Regions from separate parts of the Bacteroides sp. f07 genome, predicted to be linked through region 2. Evidence: riboswitches for the same ligand, from Rfam matches in the RefSeq annotation. Region 2 holds a riboswitch; the other holds the start of a gene.
What was found. Region 2 has a riboswitch for cobalamin ahead of ACGHVY_RS14535 (anaerobic ribonucleoside triphosphate reductase). Riboswitches for the same ligand answer to the same signal wherever they lie in the genome.
Positions count from the first base shown of each region.

Region 1 (5,477 bases), 630 kb from region 2:
CCCGTTTGCGCAAAAAGATAGGCATATACGGCAAATGCATTGTCACACGTCTCGGATACGGATACTGTTTTGAAGCTGAATAACTATTTATCATGAACCTGCCTGTAACTCAAAGACATTTTCTTTCTTTCAGCCGGAAGCTTTTCCTTTCGGTCATTTCGTTGTTCCTGGTATTCGCCGTCTGTTTCATCGCGTACCAGTACCAACGCGAACGGGAATATAAAGTAGAACTGCTGAATACCAAATTGCAGGATTACAACAGCCGGCTCTACGAGCGGCTGGATGAGCAACCGCTTGATAACAGAATTATCAACGATTATATCAATAATCATATTCTGGAAGACTTGCGCGTTACGCTTATCGACCTGGATGGGAATGTGGTTTACGACAGTTATCCGAACCACGACGAGCAGATGGAAAACCATCTGAACCGTCCGGAAGTACAAAAGGCGCTGAAACACGGAAACGGATATGACGTGCGCCGTACTTCGGAAACGACAGGAGTTCCTTATTTTTATTCGGCTACACGTTATAAGGATTATATTCTCCGCTCGGCATTACCTTATAATGTCAGCCTTATCAACAACCTGCAGGCAGACCCGCATTACTTATGGTTTACCGTAATCGTGACTTTGCTGCTGATGATTATCTTCTACAAATTCACGAACAAACTGGGGACTTCTATCAGCCAGCTCCGCGAGTTTGCCATGCGTGCCGACCGGAACGAGCCTATCGAGATGGCGATGCAATCGGCTTTCCCACACAATGAACTGGGAGAAATATCGCAGCATATCATCCAAATCTACAAACGGCTGCACGAAACGAAAGAGGCTCTCTACATCGAACGCGAGAAGTTGATTACCCATCTTCAGATTTCGCACGAAGGACTGGGAGTATTTACGAAAGACAAAAAGGAGATTCTTGTCAACAATCTCTTCACCCAATACAGCAACCTGATTTCGGACTCTAACCTGGAAACTACGGAAGAAGTCTTTGCCATCAACGAACTGAAAGAGATTATACATTTCATCAACAAGAACCAGCAACAACGTTCGAGAAGTAAAGACGAAAAGCGAATGTCTATCACCATCAACAAGAACGGACGCACGTTCATCGTTGAGTGTATCATCTTCCAAGACGCAAGCTTTGAGATTTCAATCAATGATGTCACCCAGGAAGAAGAACAGGTGAATCTGAAACGGCAGTTGACACAGAATATCGCGCATGAGCTGAAAACGCCTGTCAGCAGTATTCAAGGGTATTTGGAGACTATCGTCAATAATGAAAACATACCGCGCGAGAAGATTAATGTGTTTCTCGAACGCTGCTATGCGCAAAGTAACCGGTTGAGCCGGTTGCTGCGTGACATTTCCGTACTTACCCGCATGGACGAGGCTGCCAACATGATTGACATGGAACGGGTGGATATCAGTGTACTGGTAGGAAATATCATCAACGAGGTTTCACTGGAACTGGACGAGAAACATATCACGGTGGTTAATTCTTTAAAGAAGAGCATACAAGTCAAAGGTAATTATTCCCTGATTTACTCCATCTTCCGTAATCTGATGGATAACGCCATCGCATACGCCGGAACGAATATTCAGATTAATATCAATTGTTTCCGTGAAGACGAAAGTTTCTATTATTTCAGTTTTGCCGATACGGGTATAGGCGTATCCCCCGAACATCTGAACCGTCTCTTCGAACGTTTCTACCGGGTAGACAAAGGCCGTTCGCGGAAGTTAGGCGGAACGGGACTGGGACTGGCTATTGTGAAGAATGCAGTGATTATTCATGGCGGCATCATCTCTGCCAAGAACAATCAGGGTGGCGGGTTGGAGTTTGTCTTTACATTGGCAAAGGAGAAGTAAGATTCTTCAAGAAGCAAAGTTCTTAAAAAAGAAGACAGAGAAGAAAAGGAAGAAAAATTCTTTGTATAAAATGAAAAGGCATTATCTTTGTCTTCTATGTAATTCATAGAAGTTCAATATAATAACAGCCAATTATGAAAACGAATCTAAATATTCTTTCGATTGTATGTATTCTTTGTCTTTGTGCCTGCAAAAACGGCAATGCTTCCGGCTTAAACAAAACCGAAGTAGCACAGGATACTATCAAGACTTTCACATTACCCACCATCCCGACAATGATGACGGCGCCGGAACAACGGGCGGATTTCCTTGTCAAGCACTATTGGGATAACGTAAACTTTGCCGATACCAATTATATCCATCACCCCGAAGTGACCGAACAGGCTTGGGCGGACTATTGCGATATATTGAACCATGTTCCATTGGAAACAGCACAGCAAGCTATGCGGAAAACTATCGAACGGACAAACGTGGATAAGAAAGTATTCACTTACATCACCGATTTGGCAGACAAATATTTATACGACCCTAACTCCCCTATGCGTAACGAAGAGTTTTATATCCCTGTACTGGATGCCATGATGGCTTCTCCCGTACTGGAAGAAATAGAAAAGGTACGTCCCAAAGCCCGTCGCGAACTGGCTCAGAAAAACCGTATCGGAACCAAAGCATTGAACTTTAACTATACATTGGCTTCCGGCGCACAAGGTTCCCTTTATCAACAGAAATCGGACTATACCTTACTATTTATCAATAACCCGGGATGCCACGCCTGCACGGAAACAATCGAAGCATTGAAAAATGCGCCTGTCATCAATCAGCTTCTAGCACAAAAGAAGCTAACCGTCCTCTCTATCTACCCCGACGAAGAACTGGACGAATGGCGGAAACATCTGAATGAATTCCCGAAAGAATGGATTAACGGATATGATAAGACCTTCGCTATCAAGGAACAACAACTGTATGACTTGAAAGCCATCCCTACCCTTTATCTCCTGAATAAGGATAAAACCGTTCTTCTGAAAGACGCCACCGCGCAAGCTATTGAAGAATATCTTTTATTACATCAATAAACCTTGCAAAAAACAAATAAACTATCTATCTTTGTCGCGCATTGGTTCGCAGCCCTCAAAATATACGAGGAAAGCGATTAAAAGGGAATCAGGTGTAAATCCTGAACAGTCCCGCTGCTGTAAGTTCTATAAATGTGTTGCGAGCAACCTACTTTTAGCCACTGGAAAGAAACTTCTGGGAAGGCGCCCGCAACAGGAACGAGTCAGAAGACCTGCCGTGCACCCAATTTCACTGCTTTCGAGGAAAAAGCGTTGAGTCTAATGAACCGGACAATCCGTCTATCATTTCATTCATCACTCTGATTCAGAGAAAGTGTGTTTTAATTAATAAACTCTGCCAAGTTTATTTATGCGTGTCCGGTCGAAGGGATTTCGCCCGGACACTTTTAAAAGTGAAAAAACAGACCAGTAGTAGGATAAGGATGAGACATACAAGGCTATACAAAAGTATCTGTGCAGTACTCTACTGCCAACTTTTACTCCCGACACTTTTTGCGCAACAGCAAAAAGTGGATACAACGCATACATACTCCATCCCCGAAATTACTGTTTCCGATATTTATCAAACACGAGAGGTACGTTCTACCGCTCCGCTACAAGTACTTTCCAAAGATGCGCTAAAGAACCTGCATGCCCTGCAAGTTTCTGATGCCGTGAAGCATTTTGCCGGAGTGACCGTGAAAGATTACGGTGGCATCGGCGGACTGAAAACCGTATCCATACGCAGCTTGGGTGCACAGCACACAGCCGTAGGTTATGACGGAATCACCGTAACCGACTGCCAGACGGGACAGATTGACATCGGTCGTTTCTCGCTCGATAATGTAGACCAGTTATCACTTAGCAACGGTCAGAGCGATAATATCTTCCAGCCGGCACGTTTCTTCGCTTCGGCAGGAATACTGAATATACAGACACTTACTCCCCGTTTCAAAAAAGGGAAACGTACGAATATCAGCGCGGCTTTCAAGACGGGTTCATGGGGGCTTGTCAATCCATCCGTTCTGTTAGAGCAACAACTCAGTTCTAAGTGGACAGTCACAGCCAATGGCGAATGGATGTCATCGGACGGACAATATCCATATACCCTGCACTACGGAAATACAGAGGGCGACCTGACTTCACGGGAGAAAAGAAAGAATACCGACGTACAAACTTTTCGTGCCGAAGCCGGACTTTACGGCAACTTCTCCGATAAAGAGCAATGGCGATTGAAAGCCTATTACTTTCAATCTTCGCGGGGATTGCCGAAAGCCACTACACTTTATAACGACTATTCCTCACAGCACCTGTGGGACAAGAATACATTTGTACAAAGCCAATACAAGAAAGAGTTCAGCCAACAATGGGTATTCCAGACTTCCGCCAAATGGAACTGGAGCTATCAGCGTTATCTGGACCCCGACACCAAAAACTCTTTAGGAAAAACGGAAAACAGCTATTACCAACAGGAATACTATCTCTCCGCATCGGTATTATACAGATTATTGAGCAATCTTTCATTTTCCCTTTCGACGGATGGGAGTATCAATACAATGGATACTAATCTTACTAATTTTGCGCAACCCACCCGCTATTCATGGCTGACGGCTTTTGCAGGAAAATACGTGAATGACTGGCTGACAATCTCCGCATCCGCTTTGGCGACTATCATCAACGAAGATGTCAAGGAAGGCGGCAGCGCCGGCAATCACCGCAAATTAACGCCTTATGTCAGCGCTTCATTCAAACCTTTCCGTAACGAAGAGTTTCGTATCCGTTTCTTCTATAAGGACATCTTCCGTCTGCCAAGTTTCAATGACCTGTATTACCAGGAAGTAGGAAACACCAAACTGAAACCGGAAAATGCAAAGCAATATAATATCGGTCTGACATACAGCAAGAATGTATGTGCATTCATTCCTTATCTTTCGGCAACCGTTGATGCATACTATAACAAAGTAACGGATAAAATCATTGCTTATCCTACCAAGAATCTTGCTATATGGAGCATGAGAAACTTGGGAAGTGTAGATATCAAAGGTATTGACATCACAGGAAACTTATCTCTTCAGCCTTGGGAGAAAATCCGCATCAACCTGTCCGGTAATTATACGTATCAACGGGCATTGGACGTCACCAACCCTGATTTGAGTAAGGATAAATCGACTTATAAACATCAGATAGCCTATACTCCCCGTGTTTCTGCCTCAGGACAAGCAGGCATCGAGACTCCATGGATAAATATGTCTTACTCATTCCTTTATTCGGGAAAACGCTATACAGTGGGACAGAATATCGCAGCCAACCGACTGGATAGTTACAGTGACCACAGTATTTCGGCGAGCCGCGACTTCCGGATAAGAAAAGTTACAAGTTCGCTCAGCGTGGAAGTACTGAACCTGATGGATAAAAATTACGAGATTGTACGATACTTCCCAATGCCGGGACGTTCGGTAAGAGCAACGCTAAAAATAACATATTAAAAGCAGGATACTGATATGAAAAGGAAATTGACATATATATTTTGGTTCTGCCTGCCCATCCTATT
Region 1 is NZ_BAABXI010000001.1:2,923,767-2,929,243, forward strand. It holds gene ACGHVY_RS12050 (response regulator transcription factor) at 1-83, shown strand, start outside; gene ACGHVY_RS12055 (ATP-binding protein) at 93-1,874, shown strand; gene ACGHVY_RS12060 (DUF5106 domain-containing protein) at 2,009-2,947, shown strand; cobalamin riboswitch at 2,973-3,182, shown strand; gene ACGHVY_RS12065 (TonB-dependent receptor plug domain-containing protein) at 3,370-5,412, shown strand; gene ACGHVY_RS12070 (YncE family protein) at 5,428-5,477, shown strand, end outside.
Region 1: it holds a riboswitch for cobalamin, as region 2 does, so the genes downstream of both, ACGHVY_RS12065 (TonB-dependent receptor plug domain-containing protein) here and ACGHVY_RS14535 (anaerobic ribonucleoside triphosphate reductase) in region 2, are expected to answer to the same signal.

Region 2 (5,477 bases):
TTCGCTATGGCACTGATATAATCGAACTTTCGTTTCGACAATTCTTCCTGCTTCGGTAAATGCTTGATACCCAAAAACAACGCCGTGATTCCCAACGGCACGTTAATGGCAAACAACCAATGCCAACTGGCAATCGAAAGAATACCGCTAGCCACAGAAGGACCTGCCGCTGCCGATATGGCAACCACCATCGCATTAATTCCCATCCCCCGGCCAATCTGACTTTTCGGGTAAATATACCGCAACTGCGCCGTATTCACACTCGTAATGGCGGAAGCGCTGAACCCTTGGAAAATACGTGCCACCGTCAGCGTCCAGAATGAATCGGACAGCGCGCAAATCAGCGAAGTGATACAAAACAACCCGATGCCCGAAAGAAAGACTTTCCGATAACCAATCATCTCCCCCAAAGCGGAAAAGGACAACAGGGATATGACGATTGCCAACTGATACCCATTGATAATCCACGTAGTCACGGCAGGCGTCGTCCCGAAGTCATGCGAAAGCGTAGGCAATACGATATTAACTATATTGATGTCCAGTACAGACATGCAAAGAGCGAATCCGACGGATACCACCGCCCAAATACGTTTGGGCATCGGCAATCCGTCGGATTCGTCAGATATATGAGTCGTAGTTATTGTTTGTACCATAAAAAACTTATTCTTGCAGAATTATCTTTTGTCCGTAAAAGTAAACAAAACAACCGTACAGGTGTTTTTGTTTTCTTTGAAAAATAAGTTTTTTTAGTGGTGGAGATTTTCTCAACTTTTGGATTATCTCCCCCTTCGGGATTACTTTAGTTTCAGAATCCGTTGATTGCTGCTCCCCCGAAACTCCAGGTAAGGAGAAAAGAGCGACTGCTCGAAACGTCCGTCCACCAACACGTCGATGTAAGGAAGAATAGCCTTCAACCGTGGTTTCACCTGAATCTCCTCATACGTATACCCGGTATAGCACCACACATTCATCCCCGTCTCTTCTTTCACCCGCTTGGCGAGCGACAGAAATTCTTCGGGATAGAAGAAAGGGTCCCCGCCGGAGAAAGTCACCCCGTCCAACAACGGATTCGCTTTAATCTCCCTGATGATAGACGAAACCTTCTCTTCCGTCAACAGTTCCCCCGCTTTCGGATTCCAGCTTTCCGGGTTGTGGCAGCCGTGACAGTGATGAGCGCATCCGGCAAGATAAATAGAATACCGGATGCCTGCACCGTCCACTATTGTTTCAGGATAAGTTCCTAATAAATTCATTGGTTTACAAATGTTTCACACGGTCTTTTTCTTCCGCCCGTTTGGCAGAGTTCCAAGAACTCAGGTCGCCCGTCAGATAACCCGTGATACGACGCATGCGGAGAATACTTTCACTTTGGCAAACCGGACATTTGTCGAAAATCACCCCTTTGTAGCCGCAGTTGTGGCAAGTATCTACCGGATGATTGATAGAACCATAACCGATTCCCTCGTCATGCATCACTTTCACGATTTTGGCGATGGCACGCACATTCTTCTGCGCTTCCCCGTCCAGCTCCACATACGTGATATGTCCGCCACGGGTGATGGCGTGGAAAGGAGCTTCACGTTTGATTTTCTCAACGATGCTAATCGGCTCTTTCACGTCTACGTGGAATGAGTTTACATAATAATCACGGTCTGTCACTCCGGGGATTTTTCCGTATTTCCGGCGGTCCATCTTCGTGAAACGTCCTGAAAGTCCTTCGGCGGGAGTAGCCAGTACCGAATAATTCAAGTTATATTTCGCCTTGTATTCATCCACTACCTTATTCATTTCCATCACAGCTTCATACAGCGTGTCCCATGCCTTCTGGCTGTGACCGTGACCTTTGCCGTAAAGAGCCACCATCGCATTGTGCCCGCCGATAAAGCCGATTCCCAGCGTACCGCTGCGCAATACATCGCCTACCTGCTCGTTCGGATTCAGTTCGGCACCGCCTTTCCACACGTTATTCCCCATCATGAACGGGAACTGGCGTGCCAGTGCCGTGCGCTGGTATTGGTAACGTTCGTAAAGCTGGTCGGCTACCAAAGCAGCCATATTGTGTACGGATTCGATGAAAATCTCTTTCGCTTTTTGCTCGATGGCATCCGTGTTGCGTTCATCCTCTATTAAGTTTTCAGCCTTAATGCGGGCTTCGATAGCCAATCTCGGCATATTCAGCGTAGTGAAAGAAAGATTACCGCGTCCCAAAGACGATTTTTCTCCCGCCACATTCTCAAACACACGTGTACGGCAACCCATTGTCGCCAATTCGTAGATATAACGTTTCGGGTCGTCCGCTTTCCATTTCTCGTTCGTGTTGAAAGGCGTATCAAGGAACATGAAGTTCGGGAACAACGCCTTCGCGGTAGTCTGGCAAGCTTTCAGCAACAAGTCGAAGTTCGGAGCTTCGTAACGGTCTTTCATCGCGTCTTCTATATTCTCCGCTTTCATCGCTTTCTCAAAGTCCTTTTCCGAGTAAGACACCCCGTCCTTCACCTTGAATATCTGAATCGGGAATACAGGCACTTCTCCCCGTGTACCCAAGCCCTCGATGGTAGCTTTCAGCAATTCCTCAATCACCATCCGCCCTTCTGCAGAAGTGTCCGTACCGTAATTGATAGAACTGAACACCACCTGGTTACCTCCGCGTGAGTGCATCGTGTTCAGGTTGTGGATAAACCCTTCCATCGCCTGATGTGTATCCTTGCGGGTCTGCTGGTATGCTTTCTCCGTGATGCGTGCCAGATGTTCCTTATCTATAATGATTTGCAGGGCTATCAAAGCGATACGCAACGTTTCGCGCTCTGCCTCGGTAGATTTGATAGACGGCAGATACTCCTTAATCAACGTACGGATTGCCTTCTCGTCCGCCTGGCTGCCGTTCTCCATCGCCACATAGAAGTTGATGAACGAAGCCATATGCTTACGGAAAGACTTCGCCACTCCTTTCGCCATGAAGAAGTCGAAAGCGGGAATCGCCTGTCCGCCGTGCTGCTCGTTTTGGTTAGTCTGGAAAATGATAGTAGCCAGCGTCGCGTAGCTCTGAATACTTTGCGGGGTACGGATGCTGCCGTTCTTTGTGCGGAAGCCTCGTTCAAAGAGGTCGTCCATGTCATATTGGATGCAAGTCGTCGTCTTGGTCGGATAATAATCCAAGTCATGGATATGAATGTCGCCCAACTGGTGCGCTTCGGCAAAACGCTTCGGCAACAGATATTTATAAGTATAATCTTTGGTCACTTCGGATGCAAAAGTCATCATCTGTCCGGCAGGGGTGTGGCTGCTCATGTTGGCGTTGCTCAGGTTGACGTCGTTCTTGTCAATGGCAACGATACCGTCCATCACGTGCTTCATCTGGGTTTTCTTGTCCCGTTCCGTATTCCGCCATTCGCGATAGATGATATACTTCTTCGCTACTTCCGGCCTAACCTTCATTAATGCCTTTTCCACTAAATCCTGAATCTCCTCTACGGTAATCGTAGGAGTGGCAAACTGACTGATTACATTCATCGTGATGTCAGCCACCAACTGCTGCTCATCCTGAATCCCCGTTGCACTGAATGCCTTGCTGATTGCATTCTTAATCTTACTGATAGAGAAATCTTCTCTTTTACCATCACGTTTGATGATACAAATTTCCGCGTAGTTCATAACTTTAACTCCCGAAAGTGATTAATAATATGTTTATTCGATTCCGGCAGGTCTTCTGACTTATCCCTCCCTCGCAGCGCCTTCCCACACCTACCGGTGCAGTGACATAGTGTGCGGATTCACAGAGAATTACAGCAGCGGGTACTGTCGCCGATTTGCACAGCGTTCCCTCATTGACTAAACCTCTTTTTAGCTCCGAAAACGGATACAAAGATAGAAGATAATCCAATACATCGGTTAGCTTTTAACATTAAATTTCGGGAAACTTTTCTTTCTCGCTGATACAGAAAGTTTTCCGTTTTGGAAAACTTTTAAGAAAATACTTTTGTGGGAATTTCTCTATTTTGCTCTTAAGGAAAGGACTAAAAAAACTCTGTTTTTTAGATGGGTGGCTGATAGGCGATTTTTATTCCGCTACGATAACCTCAATGTCATAACCTATGAACAGTCCGCTCTCTATGACGCCGGTGATTTTCTTCAGCCGTTCTTCGAGAGAATCGTCAATGAAGCTGAAGCGGGTGTCGAGGATGAAGTTACCGTTTTCTGTAAAGATTGGTCCGTCTTTTCCGTGGGCGGGGCGTAGAATGATTTCCGATGCGCCTAGGTGTTGCAATTCGCTTTCCACATAAGCCAGTGAATCGGGAAAGATTTCTACGGGAACGGGGAATTTGCTTCCCAGTCGGTCGACCCGTTTGCCGGGGTCGATGATGATGAATGTTTTGCGGCTGCTCCGGATGAGCAGTTTCTCTTTGAACATGGCTCCGCCACGACCTTTTATCAGGTTCTGCTGCGGGTCTACTTCGTCCGTTCCGTCGAAAGTCCAGTCGGGACGTTTGTTCCAGAGGGTGGTTTGGGGGATGCCTAGCTGTATGCAGGTCATGGAGATTTCTTTGGAAGCGGGGATGACTTCGATATGTAGGTGCTCTTCGAGAATCCGCTGTGCCAGTTCGAACAGTGTCAGGTAGACGGTGGATCCGGAACCGGCTCCGATGGTTTCCCCGTCTTTGGCTATTGCGGCAATCTCGCGGGCTACGTGTTCTTTCGCTTCATGGTTGATAATGGTGTCCGACCATTGAAGGTGCTTTATCAGATAATTTTCCCAGTCCATTGAAATTATTCTTTATTTGGTAGTATAAATATAACGGATAATGGAGCTTTTTTGTTTCTTCTATAATTCCCTTAATTACTTTGGCTATTCTTATGGTGGAGAATCTTCTTTGCTTGTGGATAAATTAGTACCTTTGCAAAAATAGCAAGTGAATATGAGTAAACTTTTAAAGATAGATAAAGAATATACAGAGTGGATAAGCGAACTTAGCTTACGTTTTAGAAAGAGCCAAATAAAGGCTGCGGTAAAGGTGAACTCAGAAATGCTTCATTTTTATTGGTCCCTTGGCGGAGATATTGTTACTAAAAAAGCTGAAAGTAAATGGGGGAATGGCTTTTATAAGGGACTTAGTCAGGATTTGCAAGCCATATTTCCTGATGTAAAAGGTTTCTCGGTTCGTAATCTGCAATATATGAAGCAGATGTATACTGTGTTTTCTAGGGAGATTGCAATTGCGCCACATCTTGTGGCACAAACTGTTGATTCATTGAAAGACGAAATCACGCCACAAGATGTGGCGCAATTTGTAAAGGACACCGTCTGTTGTATTCCGTGGGGACATATACGCTTTATTCTTGACAAGAAATATGACTCACAGAAATCTTTTTTCTTTGTGCAGCAAACAATAGAAAAAGGTTGGTCGCGGGCACTTCTACTTAATTTCCTTGATACGGATTTGTATGAGCGGCAAGGTAAACCCATCACTAATTTTAGAAAC
Region 2 is NZ_BAABXI010000001.1:3,550,707-3,556,183, reverse strand. It holds gene ACGHVY_RS14545 (MFS transporter) at 1-653, opposite strand, end outside; gene nrdG (anaerobic ribonucleoside-triphosphate reductase activating protein) at 795-1,253, opposite strand; gene ACGHVY_RS14535 (anaerobic ribonucleoside triphosphate reductase) at 1,258-3,651, opposite strand; cobalamin riboswitch at 3,679-3,866, opposite strand; gene rpiA (ribose 5-phosphate isomerase A) at 4,058-4,759, opposite strand; gene ACGHVY_RS14525 (PDDEXK nuclease domain-containing protein) at 4,914-5,477, shown strand, end outside.